DNA from 3 places in the Rhodococcus sp. NPDC059234 genome. Region 1 is predicted to be linked to each of the others. Evidence: riboswitches for the same ligand, from Rfam matches in the RefSeq annotation. Region 1 holds a riboswitch; each other region holds the start of a gene.
What was found. A riboswitch is a leader RNA that binds a small molecule or an ion and turns the genes downstream of it on or off. The one in region 1 is predicted to bind S-adenosylmethionine.
Positions count from the first base shown of each region.

Region 1 (5,293 bases):
TCGTGTTCGGCGTGAACGCCATGTGCGCGACCTCGACCACCGCTCCGGACGCCGGCGCGGACGTACTGGACGTCGACGAACTACTGCACCCCGAAACACCGGCGGCCACAACGATTCCGGCGACGAGCACCCGCGCGGCTGTCTTCATCGCTCCAGCGTAGGCCATCGACGACCCGCTCCGACTGCCGCGAGCGGTCGAGAAACGGCGGTCAGGCGACCCGGTCCGCCGGGACGGGTTCGGGCGACGCGGAGAGCCGCGGCCGGAGGAACCGGCGGTACGCGAGGGCAAGGATCGCCAGCCACACCGCGCCGACGACGAGCGCCACGCGGGTGTCGGCGTCGAAGGCGAGCACCACGACCACGAACCCGAGAAAGCCAAGGGCGACCAGCTGCCCGTACGGCCACAGCGGCACCGGGAACTTCAGTGCAGCGGCCTCGTCGGCACTCATCCGTCGACGGGCCCGGTACTGCGACAGCAGGATCATCACCCAGACGAAGACGGTCGCGAACGTGGCGATCGACGCGATGACCAGGAACACGCTCTCCGGGATCAGGTAGTTGAGCAGCACCGCGACCAGCATCGCCACCGTCATCACGACCACCGTCAGCCACGGCACACCGGCGCGGGAGACCCTCGTCATCGCCGCGGGGGCCTGACCCCGCTGAGCCATGCCGTACATCATCCGGCCGGCGCCGAAGATGTCGCTGTTGATCGCCGACAGCGCGGCGGTGATGACGACGACGTTGAGGACGCTCGCGGCCGGACCGATCCCGAGTCCCTCGAAGATCTGCACGAACGGGCTGCCCTCGGTGCCGATGGTCTGCCACGGGCTGATCGCCATGATCACCGCGAGGGTCGCGACGTAGAACAGCATGATCCGCAGCGGCACGGTGTTCACCGCGCGCGGGATCGTGCGGGCCGGGTCCTCCGCCTCGCCCGCGGTGATCCCGATGATCTCGGTGCCGCCGAACGCGAACACCACGATCGCGAAGCAGGCCACGAACCCGCCGAACCCGGTTGCGAAGAATCCCCCGTCGGCCCATAGGTTGCTGACCGCCGGCTCGGTGTCGTGCACGCCGAATCCGAAGATCAGGATCGCCACGCCTGCCGCGATCATCGCCACGATCGCACCCACCTTGACGAGGGTGAACCAGAACTCGAGTTCCCCGAACACCTTGACGCTCAACAGGTTCAGTGCGCCGATGAAGAACACGATGGCCAGCACCCAGATCCACCGCGGCACGTCGGGGAACCAGAACCCCATGTAGACGCCGAACGCGGTGACGTCCGCCAGGCACACCACGATCATCTCGAACGTGTACGTCCAGCCGGTGAGGAAACCGGCGAGCGGGCCGAGGTGCCTGCCGGCGTACTCGCCAAACGAGCCGGACACCGGATTGCGCACCGCCATCTCACCGAGCGAGCGCAGCACGAGGTACACCGCGGCGCCGCCGATCACGTACGCGAGCAGGACCGCAGGTCCCGCCTTCTGGATCGCTCCGGCCGAGCCGTAGAACAGCCCGGTGCCGATCGCCGAGCCGAGGGCGATGAATCGGATGTGTCGGGCGGTCAGACCCCGGGTCAGCGCCGTGGCGGCGTCTTTCACTGTGGGTCTCCCAGCCGGACGATCAAACGTTCAATGTGCGCCGAGCAGTGTAGTGCTGTAATGCAGGTCACACGAGGTCGAGCGGAGTTTCGGCTGTCTGCCGACGTTCGGTACCGGGGGCCAACTGTCCGCCGACGCGACCGGTGCCGCTAAGATCGGCGCCAGGTCATGAGTGTCAGCGTCAAGCCCCGGCTCGCTGGCCGGCAACCCTCCATCCGCGGTGGGGTGCCCCGGGTGATGACCTGGTTTTCCGAACGACAGTTCGGATGACAAGCGCGGGTCCGCTGGGACGGACCCACAAACAGGGCCACGACCCGACGGAGGTTCACCATGTGTTGTTGTCGCAGATAGTCCTCATCTGTCATTCGGCGCCTCCGATGCGCCACACTCCCCCACTCTCACTGGAGTAGACGACCCATGAGCGAGAACACCCCTGCCTCGGCCGATCCGACCTCGAGCTGGAGCTTCGAGACCAAGCAGATCCACGCCGGTCAGACCTCGGACGCGACCACCAAGGCGCGTGCGCTTCCGATCTACCAGACCACGTCGTACACCTTCGACAACACCGATCACGCCGCGGCGCTGTTCGGTCTCGCCGAGCCGGGCAACATCTACACCCGGATCATGAACCCGACCCAGGACGCGGTCGAGCAGCGGATCGCGGCACTCGAGGGCGGCGTCGCGGCGCTGCTGCTGTCGTCCGGCCAGGCCGCGTCGACGTTCGCCATCCTGAACCTGGCGGAGGCGGGCGACCACATCGTGGCGAGCCCGCGTCTGTACGGCGGCACGTACAACCTCTTCAACTACACGCTGCCCAAGCTGGGCATCACCGTCGAGTTCGTCGAGGACCCGGACGACCTCGAGCAGTGGCGGTCGGCGATCAAGCCGAACACCAGGGCGTTCTTCGGCGAGACCATCTCCAACCCGCGCAACGACGTGCTCGACCTTCCCGGGATCTCGGCGGTCGCGCACGAGAACGGCATTCCGCTGATCGTCGACAACACGGTCGCGACGCCCTACCTGATCCAGCCGCTCTCGCACGGGGCCGACATCGTGGTGCACTCGGCCACGAAGTACCTCGGCGGCCACGGCACCGCGATCGCGGGCGTCATCGTCGACGGCGGAACGTTCGACTGGACGCAGGGCCGGCACCCGAACTTCACCACCCCGGACGCCAGCTACCACGGCGTCGTGTTCGCGGACCTCGGCGCGCCCGCCTACGCACTCAAGGCGCGCGTGCAGCTGCTCCGCGACGTCGGGGCCGCGGTGTCCCCGTTCAACGCGTTCCTCATCAGCCAGGGCATCGAGACCCTGAGCCTGCGTGTCGAGCGGCACGTGGCGAATGCGCAGCGGGTCGCCGAGTTCCTCGAGGCGCGGCCGGACGTCACCGCGGTGGCCTACGCGGGCCTGCCGAGTTCGCCGTGGCACGAGCGCGCGCGACAGATCGCACCGAAGGGCGCGGGCGCGATCGTGGCGTTCGAGCTGGCGGGTGGCGCCGAGGCGGGAAAGAAGTTCGTCAACGCCCTGACCCTGCACAGTCACGTCGCTAACATCGGCGATGTGCGTTCTCTCGTGATCCACCCCGCCTCGACCACCCACGCGCAGCTGTCCCCCGAGGAGCAGCTCGCGTCCGGTGTCACGCCCGGGCTCGTCCGGCTGGCCGTGGGCATCGAAGGAATCGACGACATCCTGGCCGACCTCGAGACCGGCTTCGCGGCGGCTGCGTCTTGACCCTCAGCTCCGTATCGGGCGCCCGTCCGGCCGGGACTCCTGAAGGATTCCCGACGCCGGACGGGCGGCTGACGAGCGTCCCGGTCGGTCCCGTGACGCTCGAGAACGGCGCCGTCATCGATGACGTCGTTCTCGCCGTGCAGGCCTGGGGCGAGCTCAGCCCCACCCGCGACAACGTCGTGCTCGTCGAGCACGCACTGACCGGGGACTCCCACGTCACCGGTCCCGCCGACAGCGATCACCCCTCCCCCGGATGGTGGGACGGAATGATCGGCCCGGGCGCTCCGATCGACACCAACGAGTGGTGCGTGCTCGCCACCAACGTGCTCGGCGGTTGCCGCGGCAGCACCGGGCCGGCGTCCCTGGACGCCGAGGGACGCCCGTGGGGTTCGCGGTTCCCGGAGATCTCCATCCGCGACCAGGTCGCGGCCGAGGTCGCACTGGCCGACACCCTCGGCATCGAGCGGATCGCCTCGGTGATCGGCGGATCGATGGGCGGCATGCGGGCACTCGAGTGGATCGTCGAGCATCCCGACCGAGTCGCCTCCGCCCTGATCCTGGCTGTCGGCGCTCGGGCCACGGCCGATCAGATCGGCACCCAGACCACCCAGATCGCCGCGATCGAGGCCGACCCGGACTGGCAGGGCGGCGACTACCACGGCACCGGGCGAGCACCACGGACCGGGCTGGCCATCGCCCGCCGGATCGCGCACCTGACCTATCGCACCGAGGACGAGCTGGACGCGCGGTTCGCGAACTCCTCGCAGCACGGCGAAGACCCGTGGCGGGGCGGCCGGTACGCGGTGCAGAGCTACCTCGAGCACCAGGCCGACAAGTTGGTCGCGCGCTTCGACCCCGGCACCTACGTGCTGCTCACCGAGGCGATGAATCGGCACGACGTCGGTCGCGGACGGGGCGGAGTCGAGGCCGCGCTGGCGTCGACGCCGGTCCCGGTGATCGTCGGCGGCGTCGACTCCGACCGTCTGTACCCGCTGTGGCAGCAGGAAGAGCTGGCGACTCATCTCGCGGGCTCGGGTCCGGTGCGGGTGGTGCACTCGAAGGACGGCCACGACGGTTTCCTCACCGAGGCCGACTGGGTCACCAGCCTGCTCGGGGACACCATGGCTCTGGCCAGGGCCGGGCGCTCGGGCCCGGCCGCGCGGTTCCGCCCGGCTTCGGAACGGCGCTGATTCGTCGGCGTGTTCGACCGGCACGCCGGTCGATGTCCCCCGTTCGACGGATACCGGATCGGTAAGCTCGGTGGCGTGCCGTCGCCCGTGATCCGTCCCGACTCGACACTCGATTCTCGACCCGACGGCGGAGGGCCTGACCCGGCTCGAGCGCTCCCCTTCCCTCCGACCGACGGTCGCCTGACCACCGCCGACATCGGTTCGCTGCGGCTCGAGAGCGGCGAGGTCCTGCCCGACGTCACCCTCGCCCTGCAGTGCTGGGGCACCCCGAGTCCCGCCCTCGACAACATCGTGCTGGTCGAGCACGCCCTGACCGGCGACTCCCACGTCACCGGCCCTGCCGGACCCGAGCACATCGCCCCCGGCTGGTGGAACGGGATGGTCGGTCCCGGCGCACCCATCGACACCGACGAGTGGTGCGTGCTCGCCGCCAACGTGCTCGGCGGATGCAGCGGCACAACCGGGCCCACCTCCCCGGCTCCGGACGGGCGCCCGTGGGGTTCGCGATTCCCGGCCATCTCGGTCCGCGACCAGGTCGCGGCGGAGGTCGCGCTGGCCGACGCGCTCGGGATCGCGCGGTTCGCATCGGTGGTCGGAGGGTCGATGGGCGGCATGCGTACCCTCGAGTGGATCGTCGGGCACCCCGACCGGGTCCGCTCGGCCCTGGTCCTGGCCGTCGGGGCCTGCGCGACCGCGGACCAGATCGGCGCCCAGACGACCCAGGTCGCGGCCATCACCACCGACCCGCACTGGCAGGGCGGCGAC
Region 1 covers NZ_JBHZAH010000008.1:1,872-7,164, reverse strand. Annotated here, with positions in the region: gene ACFXGJ_RS03190 (cupredoxin domain-containing protein) at 1-148, opposite strand, end outside; gene ACFXGJ_RS03185 (amino acid permease) at 210-1,607, opposite strand; SAM riboswitch class IV at 1,772-1,889, shown strand; gene ACFXGJ_RS03180 (bifunctional o-acetylhomoserine/o-acetylserine sulfhydrylase) at 2,025-3,338, shown strand; gene ACFXGJ_RS03175 (homoserine O-acetyltransferase) at 3,407-4,528, shown strand; gene ACFXGJ_RS03170 (homoserine O-acetyltransferase) at 4,709-5,293, shown strand, end outside.

Region 2 (5,293 bases), on a different contig from region 1:
AGGCGGCGATCGTCGCGGTCGCGATGATCTGCAGCGTCGCGTTGCGGAGCCCCCCGACGATCAGCGGCAGGGCGTTGGGCACCTCGACCCGCGCGAGCACCTGCCGCTCGGTCATCCCCATCGCCCGGGCCGCGTCCACCACGACGGGTTCCACGTTCGCCACGCCGGCATAGGTGCCCGCCAGGATCGGCGGGACGCCGAGCAGGACCAGCGCGAGGATCGGTGGGACGAGCCCGAGTCCGAGCAGCAGCACGAGGAAGGTCAGCACGCCCAGGGTCGGCAGCGACCGCAGCGAGTTGACCAGCCCGACGAGCACCGCCTCACCGCGCCGGACGTGGCCGATCAGCAGGCCGAGCGGGATCGCGACGGCGGCCGAGACGACGAGCGCGAGCAGGCTGTACCAGAGGTGCTCGACGATGCGCGCGCCGATGCCCGTCGGACCGGACCAGTTCGCCGGGTCGGCGATGTACTCGAACGCGGAAACGAAGATGTTCATGCCGGCCCCTCGGCGTCGCGCAGTACGTTGACCGGGTCGGTGGCCCTGCGGCCCTTGGCCGTTCGGGTCCACGGTGTCAAGACGCGGCCCACCACGTACAGCAGCGCGTCGAACACCAACGCCAGGAACACGATTGCGATGATGCCGGCCATGATCTGATCGGGGTAGTCGCGCTGGTATCCCTTGGTGAACAGTTCGCCGAGCCCCCCGATGCCGATCACCGAGCCGACCGAGACCAGCGAGATGTTCGTGACCGCCACCACCCGGATGTTGGAGATCAGCACCGGAATCGCCAGCGGTAGTTCGACGGTCAGCGCTCGCCGCAACGGGGTGTAGCCCATCGCGGTCGCCGAGTCGATCACGTCGGCCGGTACCGAGTCGAGAGCCTCGGGCACCGCCCGGACCAGCAGCGCGGTCGAGTAGATCGCGAGCGCGATCACCACGTTCAGCGGGTCGAGGATGCTCAGGCCGAAGACGGTTGGGACGGTGACGAACAGGGCCAGCGACGGGATGGTGAACGCTACCGAGGCGATGGTCGTCGTCGTCTTGCGCAGCCACGGGACGTTGCGGATGGCCGTGCCGACCGGCACGGCCAGGACGAGACCGATCAGCAGCGGTACCAGCGCGAGGTACAGGTGCGTCTTGGTGAGGTCGACGACATAGGAGAAGTTGTCGATCAGCCAGCGCATCAGCCGACCGTTTCGCCGTCGAAGAAGTGTCTGCCCCGTTCCCGGTCCTCGGCCTGACGCTGCTCGGCCAGCTTGCGGATGACCTCCGAGCCGTGGATGCCGCCGACCACAGTGCCCGAGTCGTCCACGGCGACACCGATTCCCGAAGGAGAGGAGATCGCCGCGTCCAAGGCCTGACGCAGGTCGCCGCCCCGGGCGAACAGCGAACCGCCGGCCGCGGTGCTGTCGAAGAGCGAGTTGCCCGCGCGGATACCTTCGACACCGGTGACGTCGATCCAGCCCAGCGGGGCGCCGACGTCGGTGACCACGAGTACCCACTCGCCCTGGTCGAGTCGAAGCGCGGGGAGTTCGGCCTCGGTGGCGGTGCGGATCTCGTGCAGCGGCACCTGGTCGGCGGCGCGGAACGACAGTCCGCGATAACCCCGGTCGCGGCCGACGAAGGCCGCCACGAAGTCCGTTGCCGGGGAGGCGAGCACCGTCTGGGGCGGCGCGTACTGCTGCAACCGGCCGTGCGGACCGAACACCGCGACCCGGTCGCCGAGCTTGACCGCCTCGTCGATGTCGTGGGTGACGAACACGATGGTCTTGCGCAGGTCCGCCTGCAATCGCCGCATCTCGGCCTGCAGGTCCTCGCGGACCACCGGGTCGACGGCACTGAACGGCTCGTCCATCAACAGGATCGGCGGGTCCGCGGCCAGGGCGCGGGCGACCCCCACGCGCTGCTGCTGCCCGCCGGACAGTTGCGCGGGATAACGCCCCGCGAGCGCTGGGTCGAGTCCCACCCGCTCGAGTACCTCGAGTGCGGCCCTGCGAGCGGCGCGGCGCGAATCGCCGCGCAGCACCGGGACGGTCGCGACGTTGTCGATCACCGTGCGGTGCGGGAGCAGTCCGGCGCCCTGGATGACGTAGCCGATGCCGAGACGCAGCTCGACGACGTCGGTGTTGGCGACGTCCCGGCCGTTCACCGTGACGGTGCCTGCGGTCGGGGTGATCATCCGGTTGATCATCCGCATGGAGGTGGTCTTGCCGCATCCGGACGGGCCGACGAACACGGTGAAGGATTCGGCGTCGATGGTCAGGTCGAGGCCGTCGACGGCGGTGGTGCCGTCCGGGTAGCGCTTGGTGACCGACTCGAAACTGATCACGGCCGCCCCTAGGAGACCGGCTTGTCGAGCCCCTGGGCGGTCACCCACTGGGAGGCGGCTGCGGCGGGCTCGGTCTTCGCGCTGCCGGACACCGAATCATTGAGTGCGACAAGTTGTTCGGTGGTGAGCTTGGCCGAGACGGCGTCCAGGACGGCCGTGAGCTTCTCGGACTTCTTGCTCGCCCGCAGTAGCGGCACCACGTTCTGGGCGGGGAAGTTGTTCTTCGGGTCGGCGAGGACGACGAAGTTGTTCGCCGCGATGGCGGGCGAGGTGGTGAAGATGTTCGCCGCGGTGACCTTTCCGTCGGCCAGTGCCCGCACGGTCGCCGGTCCACCGCCGTCGGCGATCGGCACGAAGTTTCCGGGGCTGACGTCCAGCCCGTAGTTCTCCTTCAGGCCGGGCAGGCCCACCGAGCGCTCCTGGAACTCGGCAGGCGCCCCGAACTTCACCTCCGCGGAGTGCGGGGCGAGGTCGGCGATGGAGGTCAGTTGCCACTGGTCGGCGGTGCCCCGGGTGACCACGACGGCGTCCTTGTCCTCTGCGGGTGCCGGGGTGGTGATCGCCAGGTCGGGGCCCAGGGCGGCGGTCAGCGTGGCATCCACGTCGGCGGCGGCGGTCGCGGTGGCGTCCTTGTCGAGGTACTGCAGCAGGTTGCCCGTGTAGTCGGGGATCACGTCGATCGAGCCGTCCTTGACCGCGGGCACGTAGGCCTCGCGGCTGCCGATGTTCAGCTTCGTGCTCACGTCGAAGCCGTTGGCCTTCAAGGCCTCCGCGTAGATGTTCGCGACCGTCTCGGACTCGGGGAAGTTGGCCGACCCCACGATGATCGCGTTGGGGTCGGAGCTGCCGCTGCCGCCGCTCGCCAGCGGGTCGGAGTTGCCGCAGGCCGCGACGGTGGTCAGCGCCAGGGCGGCCGCAACGACGGCGATCGAGAGGCGGGGGGAGAGCGGCATCGGCATCCTTCCATCGGTTCCGGCGTTAGCACCCGCCCATGTTCGGGACTGGTTGCTGCGGCGTCGTCAAGCCGGATCTCTCGGCCGCTCGAGATGGTGTTCGCGCTCAGTGTAACGATGGGTACGACATTTGCACGGTGACCGAAGGAGCGTGGCGCGCGATGAACTCACGACTGTGGGCCGGCGCGGTCGCCGTGGTCGCGGTACTGCTTTCGGGCTGTTCGTCGGGTGACTCGGGTCTCGACGGCCCGCCTCCGCTGCCCTCGATCACCGTCGGGTCGGGGCAGGCCGCGGAGAGCAGGGTGCTGGCCGAGATCTACGCGGGCGTGCTTCGGGGCACCGGATCCCCGGTCGACACCCGGCTCGGTCTGGCCGCGGGGGAGGACCTCACCGCACTCGACTCGGGCGCGGTGACGCTGGTGCCCGAGTACACGGGACGACTGCTCGAGCGACTGCATCCCGGTGCCACCGCGACGGAGTCGGACGCGGTGTTCGAGGAGCTGAACCGTTCGCTCCCGGCGGGTCTGTCGGTGTCCGACTACGGTATGGCGCAGGAACCGGGCAGCGGCGAGGCGGGCGAGGCGGGCAGTGCGGAGCCGGCGCAGAACGTGGTGCCGCTCATGCGCTCGGGCGTGCTGACCGCCGCTCAGGTGAAGGCGCTCAACGTTGTTGCGGGCGAGTTGACCTCGGCGGAGCTGGCGCAGATGGGGGATGCGGTGCGCAGCGGTGAGCGCACCGCGGACCAGGCCGCCGCGGACTGGCTCGGCGCGCGTTAGGCCCGAACCCCCGTCAGCGCCCTGCCGAGGAAGCCGCCGAGCTCACGCACCGCGGTGTCGGCCTCCCGCACGATCGACGCCTGCAGGTGCGCGACGTGCCACAGCGTCGGGTACTCGGTGTAGTCGACCGGAACGCCTGCCGCGCGCAGCTTTTCGACCAACGTCACCACCTGTGGGTAGAGCACCTCGGTGGTGCCGACGTGCACGATCGTCGGTGGCAGGCCCGACATGTCGCCGAGCAGCGGCGCGTAGCCGGGGTCGGCGGGGTCGCCGTCGCCGAGATACGCCCGCGCGGCGGCGAACGACCATGCGGTGTTCACCACCAGGTCCCGATCGAACGGTGCGTCCCGGGCCCCCGGATCCACCCAGGGTGCGATCAGCCCGAGTGCAGCCGCGCGCACGCCGTGCCGGTCGATCAGGGCGCGGGCGGCGGCCAGCGACAGCCCCCCGCCTGCCGAATCGCCGGCGATCGCAACCTGATCGGCGCGGTATCCGTGCTCGACGAGCAGTTCCAGGTAGGCGTCGATCGCATCGTCGAGCGCCGCCGGGTACGGGTTCTCCGGCGCCAACCGGTAGTCGAGCACGTAGACGGCGGCCTCGCTCGCGCCGGCCACGTGCGCGGCGAGCGACCGGTGGGTGGCGAGCGAACCGAGCGTGTACCCGCCACCGTGCAGGTAGAGCACCGCGGTGGGGCGTTCGGTGGCGCCGACCGTCACCCGTTCGACCCGGCGGCCGGCCAGGGTGGTCGGACGGACCACCGTGCCCGACGGCAGGGTCTGCAGCACCGAACCCGCGTCGAGCAGCCTTCGGGCCACCGGTGCGGGCATCGTCGAGTGCAGTGCGAGCCGGTAGAATGCGCCGAGGTTGGCGGCGACCAACGGCCGTGGAAGGTACGGCACGTCGGCTACTTCGCCGAGGACTTGGGCAGGACTCGCCCCGCCACGATCGCGACGATGCGCTGGTAGCTCGGGCCCACCAGGCGGACCCAGGCGTCGAGCGCCTTCGCGTCGAGACCGATGAGCACGCGCGGCTTGCTCTTGCGCACGCCGCCGACGATGGTCTTGGCCGCCTCCTCGGGTGTGGTCCGGGCGAGCTTCTTGTCGAAGAACTCGGCGAAGGTGGCCAGGTCCTCGCCGGGTCCGGCGGTCGCGTTGCGGGCGATCGCGGTCTTGATGCCGCCGGGGTGCACGCAGGTCACCTTCACCGGGTGCTTGGCGATGAGCATCTCCTCGCG
Region 2 covers NZ_JBHZAH010000018.1:54,061-59,353, reverse strand. Annotated here, with positions in the region: gene ACFXGJ_RS06455 (ABC transporter permease) at 1-496, opposite strand, end outside; gene ACFXGJ_RS06450 (ABC transporter permease) at 493-1,185, opposite strand; gene ACFXGJ_RS06445 (ABC transporter ATP-binding protein) at 1,185-2,330, opposite strand; gene ACFXGJ_RS06440 (ABC transporter substrate-binding protein) at 2,339-3,283, opposite strand; SAM riboswitch class I at 3,291-3,383, opposite strand; gene ACFXGJ_RS06435 (glycine betaine ABC transporter substrate-binding protein) at 3,445-4,059, shown strand; gene ACFXGJ_RS06430 (alpha/beta hydrolase) at 4,056-4,958, opposite strand; gene ACFXGJ_RS06425 (SDR family NAD(P)-dependent oxidoreductase) at 4,964-5,293, opposite strand, start outside.
Region 2: another riboswitch for S-adenosylmethionine. It lies ahead of ACFXGJ_RS06440 (ABC transporter substrate-binding protein); the one in region 1 lies ahead of ACFXGJ_RS03180 (bifunctional o-acetylhomoserine/o-acetylserine sulfhydrylase).

Region 3 (5,293 bases), on a different contig from region 1:
GGTACTACCGCCCCACCCCGCTGGGCGAATGAGCAACCCCCGCCCGACCACGCCCCGCCCCGGGCACGCCAGCGGCTACGGACGGGAGTGTCGCGGCTGTCGTTGACGACGACCGCCGCACCCTCCCCTACCCTCCGCCTGGAGCCGTCATGACCGTTTCTTCCGTCGGACAGCAGAATTCGACATCCGATCTCGTTCTCACACTGCAGTTCTCGAACCCCGGCTCGGCCGATCGTCAGCAGTTGATCTCGCTGGCCAACGCACTGCGTGCCGCCGCCCAGGACATCGTGCCCGGGGTCAGCACCCGGGCACGGGTGGACGCCGTCACGCCCGCGGCGGCAGCCGAGCGCCGGCCCAGTTCGGACGCGCCGCTGCTGATCGATCTGCCCGCCCGCCAGGTGCTCCTGCACGGGCGTCCGGTCTCGTTGAGCCACACCGAATTCGAGATTCTCTCGCATCTCGCGCGACGGCCCCGGGTGGTGGTGTCGCGTCGACGCCTGCTCGAGCTCAGCGGCACCCTGGGCGACAGGGAGCGGCCCGGCCGCAGCGTCGACGTGCACGTCTCGCGCGTGCGGACCAAACTGGACCGCTTCGGGTGGCTGGTCTCGACGGTGCGCGGCACCGGCTACCGCTTCGATCCCGACCCCCGGGTCCGCATCGTCTCCGAACCGGCGGCGTAGCCCACACCCGCCCGCGCCCGCTGTTCGATCGCGACGCCGGGGCCCTCGGTCGGCCGGACCGACCGAGGACTCCCGACACTCCCCCGAGTCAGGAGGCGAGAACCGCTCTGTCGGTGGACAATCCGAACCGGCTCAGCACCTCACCGAGGATCTCCGACGGCCTGGTGAGACCGCGCTCGTGCAGGTCGGGCAGGACGTCGTCGACAACGCGGTCCAGCACCCGCGGGAGCACCAGCGGCAGCAGGGTGACTCCGTCGGCGACGCCGGCGGCACCGATGTCGGCGATCAGCCCGGAAAGCCCCGGCGCGGTGCCGACGTAGGAAATCGAGTCCGGTACCCGCGGCCGGGCCAGACTCGCGTCGAGTCGGGCGAGTTCCCTTCGCGCGCTGCGATGATCGTCGGCGAGCAACACCTCGAGGTCGAGCAGCACGGTCACCGAGTCCGGGTTGCGCCCCTCGTCGGCGACCCGGGCCCGAACGGCCTCGCGTCGCAACTGAGCCTCGCGCAGGTCGCGCGCCCGGACCCGGACGACGGTGGCCGGCTCGGCGACCAGATCCAAGGGCGCCCCAGTGAGATCGACCCAGTAGTCACTGAGCCCCAGGGGAATTCGGAATTCGGTGTGCGAGCCCGACGCCGGGTGGTGTCCGGCGCCGGAAAGTTCGACCGCCACGTGCAGCGGCGGTATACGGGTAGGCGAATAGGCAGACATGACAGTCCTCGGGGTGCGTGGGAGGAGTGAACGGGCTCGAGGCGGACCTCAGCTCGAACACATTCCCGACGCGGTACGGCACAGATCCACGTGACGACGGCACCACTGGGCATCGATCGCCACGGTCGTCACGGATGCCATGCCCAGATGCTACCGCGAGGGCGCAGGCGTCGCCTGGTCGTCGGCGCGCGAGGAGACGAACTCCGCGACGGCCGTGACCAGTCGGTCCACGTCCGCGGCGTGGCTACCGAGACCGAGGCTGGCGCGGACCGCCCCCTCGGGGCGACCGAGCCGGGCCAGCAGCGGGTGCGCGCAGAACCGGCCGTCGCGCACGCCGATGCCGTACCGGTCAGACAGGTACGAGGCGACCTCCCGCGGCTCGGCGCCGTCGACGGTGAAGGTGACGATGCCGACCGCGTCAGGCGCGTCCGACCAGATTCGCAGCACGTGGACACCGGCGACCGCGCTCAGTCCGGCGGTCAGCCGCTCGCACAGGGCGCGCTCGTGCTCCTCCGCGCCCGCGGAGTCGAGCCCGGCGAGCGTCTCGCAGGCCGCGGCGAGGGCAGCGACGCCCAGCACGTTCGGGGTGCCGGCCTCGTGGCGCTGCGGGGCACTCGCCCACTCCACCGTGCCCGCCGCCGAGACGTCGCGGGTGGCGCCCCCGCCGGCGAGGTAGGGCTGCGCGGCATCGAGCCAGTCGGCACGCCCGACCAGCGCTCCGGCGCCGAACGGCGCGTACAGCTTGTGTCCGGAGAACGCCAGGTAGTCGACCCCGAGCGCGGCGATGTCGACGCGGCGATGCGGCAGCAACTGGGCGGCGTCGACCAGGATCCGCGCCCCGCAGCGGTGCGCGATCTCGGCCAGTCGCGCGATCGGCAGCACCTCGCCCGTGACGTTGGACGCCCCGGTGACCGCGAGCAGCGCGGTCGGGCGGGAGCAGAGTTCGGCGGCGATGCGCTGCACCGTCTCCTCGACCGAGTCGGCCGACTCGACAACTCGGGCACCGTTTCGCTTCCACGGCAACAGGTTTGCGTGATGCTCGATGTCCAGAACCACGGTCTCGCCGGGTACGCAGCCCGCGAGCAGGTTCAGGGAGTCCGTGGTGTTGCGGGTGAACACCACAACGTCGTCCGTACGAGCACCGACGAACCGCGCGACCACCTCGCGGGCGCCCTCGTAGCTGGCGGTGCACACCTGGGACGCGTACCCGGCGCCGCGGTGCACGCTCGCGTAGTACGGCAGCAGTTCCTGCACGCGTTCGGTCACCTGCGCCAGGGCGGGGGCGCTGGCCGCGTAGTCGAAGTTGGCGTACGTGCAGGAACCGCCGCCGGCGAGCGGAACGGTGAGCTCGGACCCCGAAACCTGAGCGAAAGGTGCAGTCGCAGAACAGATTTCAGAGAGAACCGCATCGGTGGCACAGGTGTCGGCGGAGAGAACGGCAGTCATGGAACATCCCTTTGTCCAGGGACCCGAGCGATTCGGCGATTGTGCTTCGAGTCCGCGCTTGCCGTGCCCGGTCGGACAGCGGCCAGGTCGTCACCCGGGGCACCCCACCGCGGTGGAGGGTTGCCGGCCAGCAAGCCGGGGCTATCTGCTGGCACTCATGACCTGACCAGAGAATTGCAGGCTGCCCGCCACGTTGTCAAGCCACCCGCTCGACACCGGGACTTCGAACCGGCCGACGTCGCGCACCCCGGCCAGCGGTAGGCCGAGCACTCTCACCCGCTGGACGGCCGCGGCCTCGGTGGCGGTACACAGCCCGTCGAGCACGTCCTCGGTGGCGAGCGCGCCGAGCACCTCACCTTCGCGTAGGTCACCGTCGAGGACGTGGGTCGCCTCCAGTCCGCGACTCGCCAGCCACGGCGCCGCCGCGACGAACGCGGCAGGATCCCCGATGCACAGCACCCGACGCGAACGCGCCGATCCACCCGTCGCACTCGTCGATGCCCCTCGCCCACAACGCAAACCGAGCTCGATCATCGGACGCCCTCCGCCCGAACTGCCGACCCGCCGAGGACCGAGGGGGCCTCGTCGCGAGCGAACATCGCGTCGATCCGAAACCTGATCTCCTCCGTGCTCATCGTCCCTCCGTACCCGGACGCTGCCCGACCCGTCGATGGTGCGATCGCTGATGTGTTCATTCGTGTACTTCCTCTCCACGTGACAACCCGCCTGCCCGGCGGAATCGTGCGCTCGAGCGGGTGTGACCGAGAACTCACCGAGCCTGGGTTCCGAACCCGCATTCCGTCGCCGTTTCCGGCATGGATCAACTATCGCGCCGGGCGCTGCCGGAGTCTGTCCACCGGCTGGACCCGGGATCGGATGAATCGGCTGTCCCCCGATCGGCGGACAAGCCGCAGCCCGATCCCCGCCGACCTCCCCCTGGCCAGCGCTTTTCCTGTCGATCACCGCCGCAGACGCACGCGCTGTCGAACGCCGATATTCTGGTGACAGTTCCGACGTGCGGTGCATCGTGTCCGCTCGAACTCGAGGAGGCATGATGGCTACCCGCCTGCGGCGCAGGACCCTCGCGGTGACGTGTGTGGTCGTGGCAGCGCTGACGCTCGCCGGCTGCACGATCTCCACCGGCGACAAGTCCGGGGACGGCCCCGCCGCCGCCCCGACCACCAAGCAGAGCGCGGCCGTCGTGACCGTCACCCCCGCGGATGCGGGTACCCCGGTCAGCCCGTTGAGCCCGGTTCAGGTCAACGTCGCGCAGGGCACGATCACGTCGGTCACCCTGACCAATCCCGAGGGCAAGGTGATCCCCGGGATTCTCACCCCGGACAAGACGTCGTGGAAGCCCGGAGAGCCGCTTGGCTACGGCAAGACGTACCAGCTCGCGGTCGCGGCGGTGGACAAGGACGGCGTAGCCACCACGAAGGACTCGACCGTCACCACGGTCGCCCCGAGCAATCAGACCGCCGTGAATCTGAACACCACCGGCGGCATCTCGATCAAGGACGGCGCGACGTACGGCGTGGGCATGGTGGTGGTCGCGCATTTCGACGAGCAGATCGGCGACAAGGCCGCGGCCGAGAAGGCACTGACGGTCACGACCACTCCCCCGGTGCAGGGCTCCTGGTACTGGATGGACGACCAGAACGCGCACTGGCGCCCGCAGAACTACTACGCGCCCGGCACCACCGTGTCGGTGGACGCGAAGATCTACGGTGCCCAGCTCGGCAAGGGCCTCTACGGCCAGTCGGACGAGAAGGTGGCCTTCAAGATCGGCGACTCGCACGTGTCGATCGCCGACGACAACACCAAGATGGTCACCGTCTACGAGAACGGCCAGGTGATCCGGGAGATGCCCACCTCGATGGGGCGGGGCGGCACCGAGACGATCGGCAACACCACGCTCTCGTTCTGGACGCAGCCGGGCACCTACACGGTGATGGACAAGTCGAACCCGGTGATCATGGACTCCTCGACGTACGGCCTGCCGATCAACTCCCGGCTCGGCTACAAGGAGTCGATCAACTGGGCGACGCGGATCAGCACCGACGGCATCTACCTCCACGAACTGGCGTCGAGCGTGTGGGCTCAGGGCAACACGAACGTCTCGCACGGCTGCCTGAACCTCAACCCCGAGAACGCACAGTGGTTCTTCGGCTTCTCCCAGCCGGGTGACGTCGTCGAGGTCCGCAACACGGGTGGCGCCCCGCTCGAGGTGTGGCAGAACGGCGACTGGAGCATGCCGTGGGCCCAGTGGGTCGCGGGCAGCGCGCTGCACGGCGCGGCGCCCGCGCCCGGACCGGCGCCTCTTCCTCGCTGACCGCGCCTGCGGCGGGCGCCGTACCGTGCTCGCCGCGGGTGACGTGACGTCCGATCTCCCGTTCATCGGCTACGCGACGCACCACGTCACCGTCCGAGCGAGTCGGCCGCAAGCGGAACGTCCCAG
Region 3 covers NZ_JBHZAH010000069.1:19,681-24,973, reverse strand. Annotated here, with positions in the region: gene ACFXGJ_RS15480 (flavin reductase family protein) at 1-32, shown strand, start outside; gene ACFXGJ_RS15475 (winged helix-turn-helix domain-containing protein) at 150-680, shown strand; gene ACFXGJ_RS15470 (hypothetical protein) at 769-1,350, opposite strand; gene ACFXGJ_RS15465 (putative leader peptide) at 1,438-1,530, opposite strand; gene ACFXGJ_RS15460 (aminotransferase class V-fold PLP-dependent enzyme) at 1,540-2,835, opposite strand; SAM riboswitch class IV at 2,885-2,998, opposite strand; gene ACFXGJ_RS15455 (hypothetical protein) at 2,977-3,369, opposite strand; gene ACFXGJ_RS15450 (Ig-like domain-containing protein) at 3,890-5,167, shown strand; gene ACFXGJ_RS15445 (NAD(P)/FAD-dependent oxidoreductase) at 5,254-5,293, opposite strand, start outside.
Region 3: another riboswitch for S-adenosylmethionine. It lies ahead of ACFXGJ_RS15460 (aminotransferase class V-fold PLP-dependent enzyme); the one in region 1 lies ahead of ACFXGJ_RS03180 (bifunctional o-acetylhomoserine/o-acetylserine sulfhydrylase).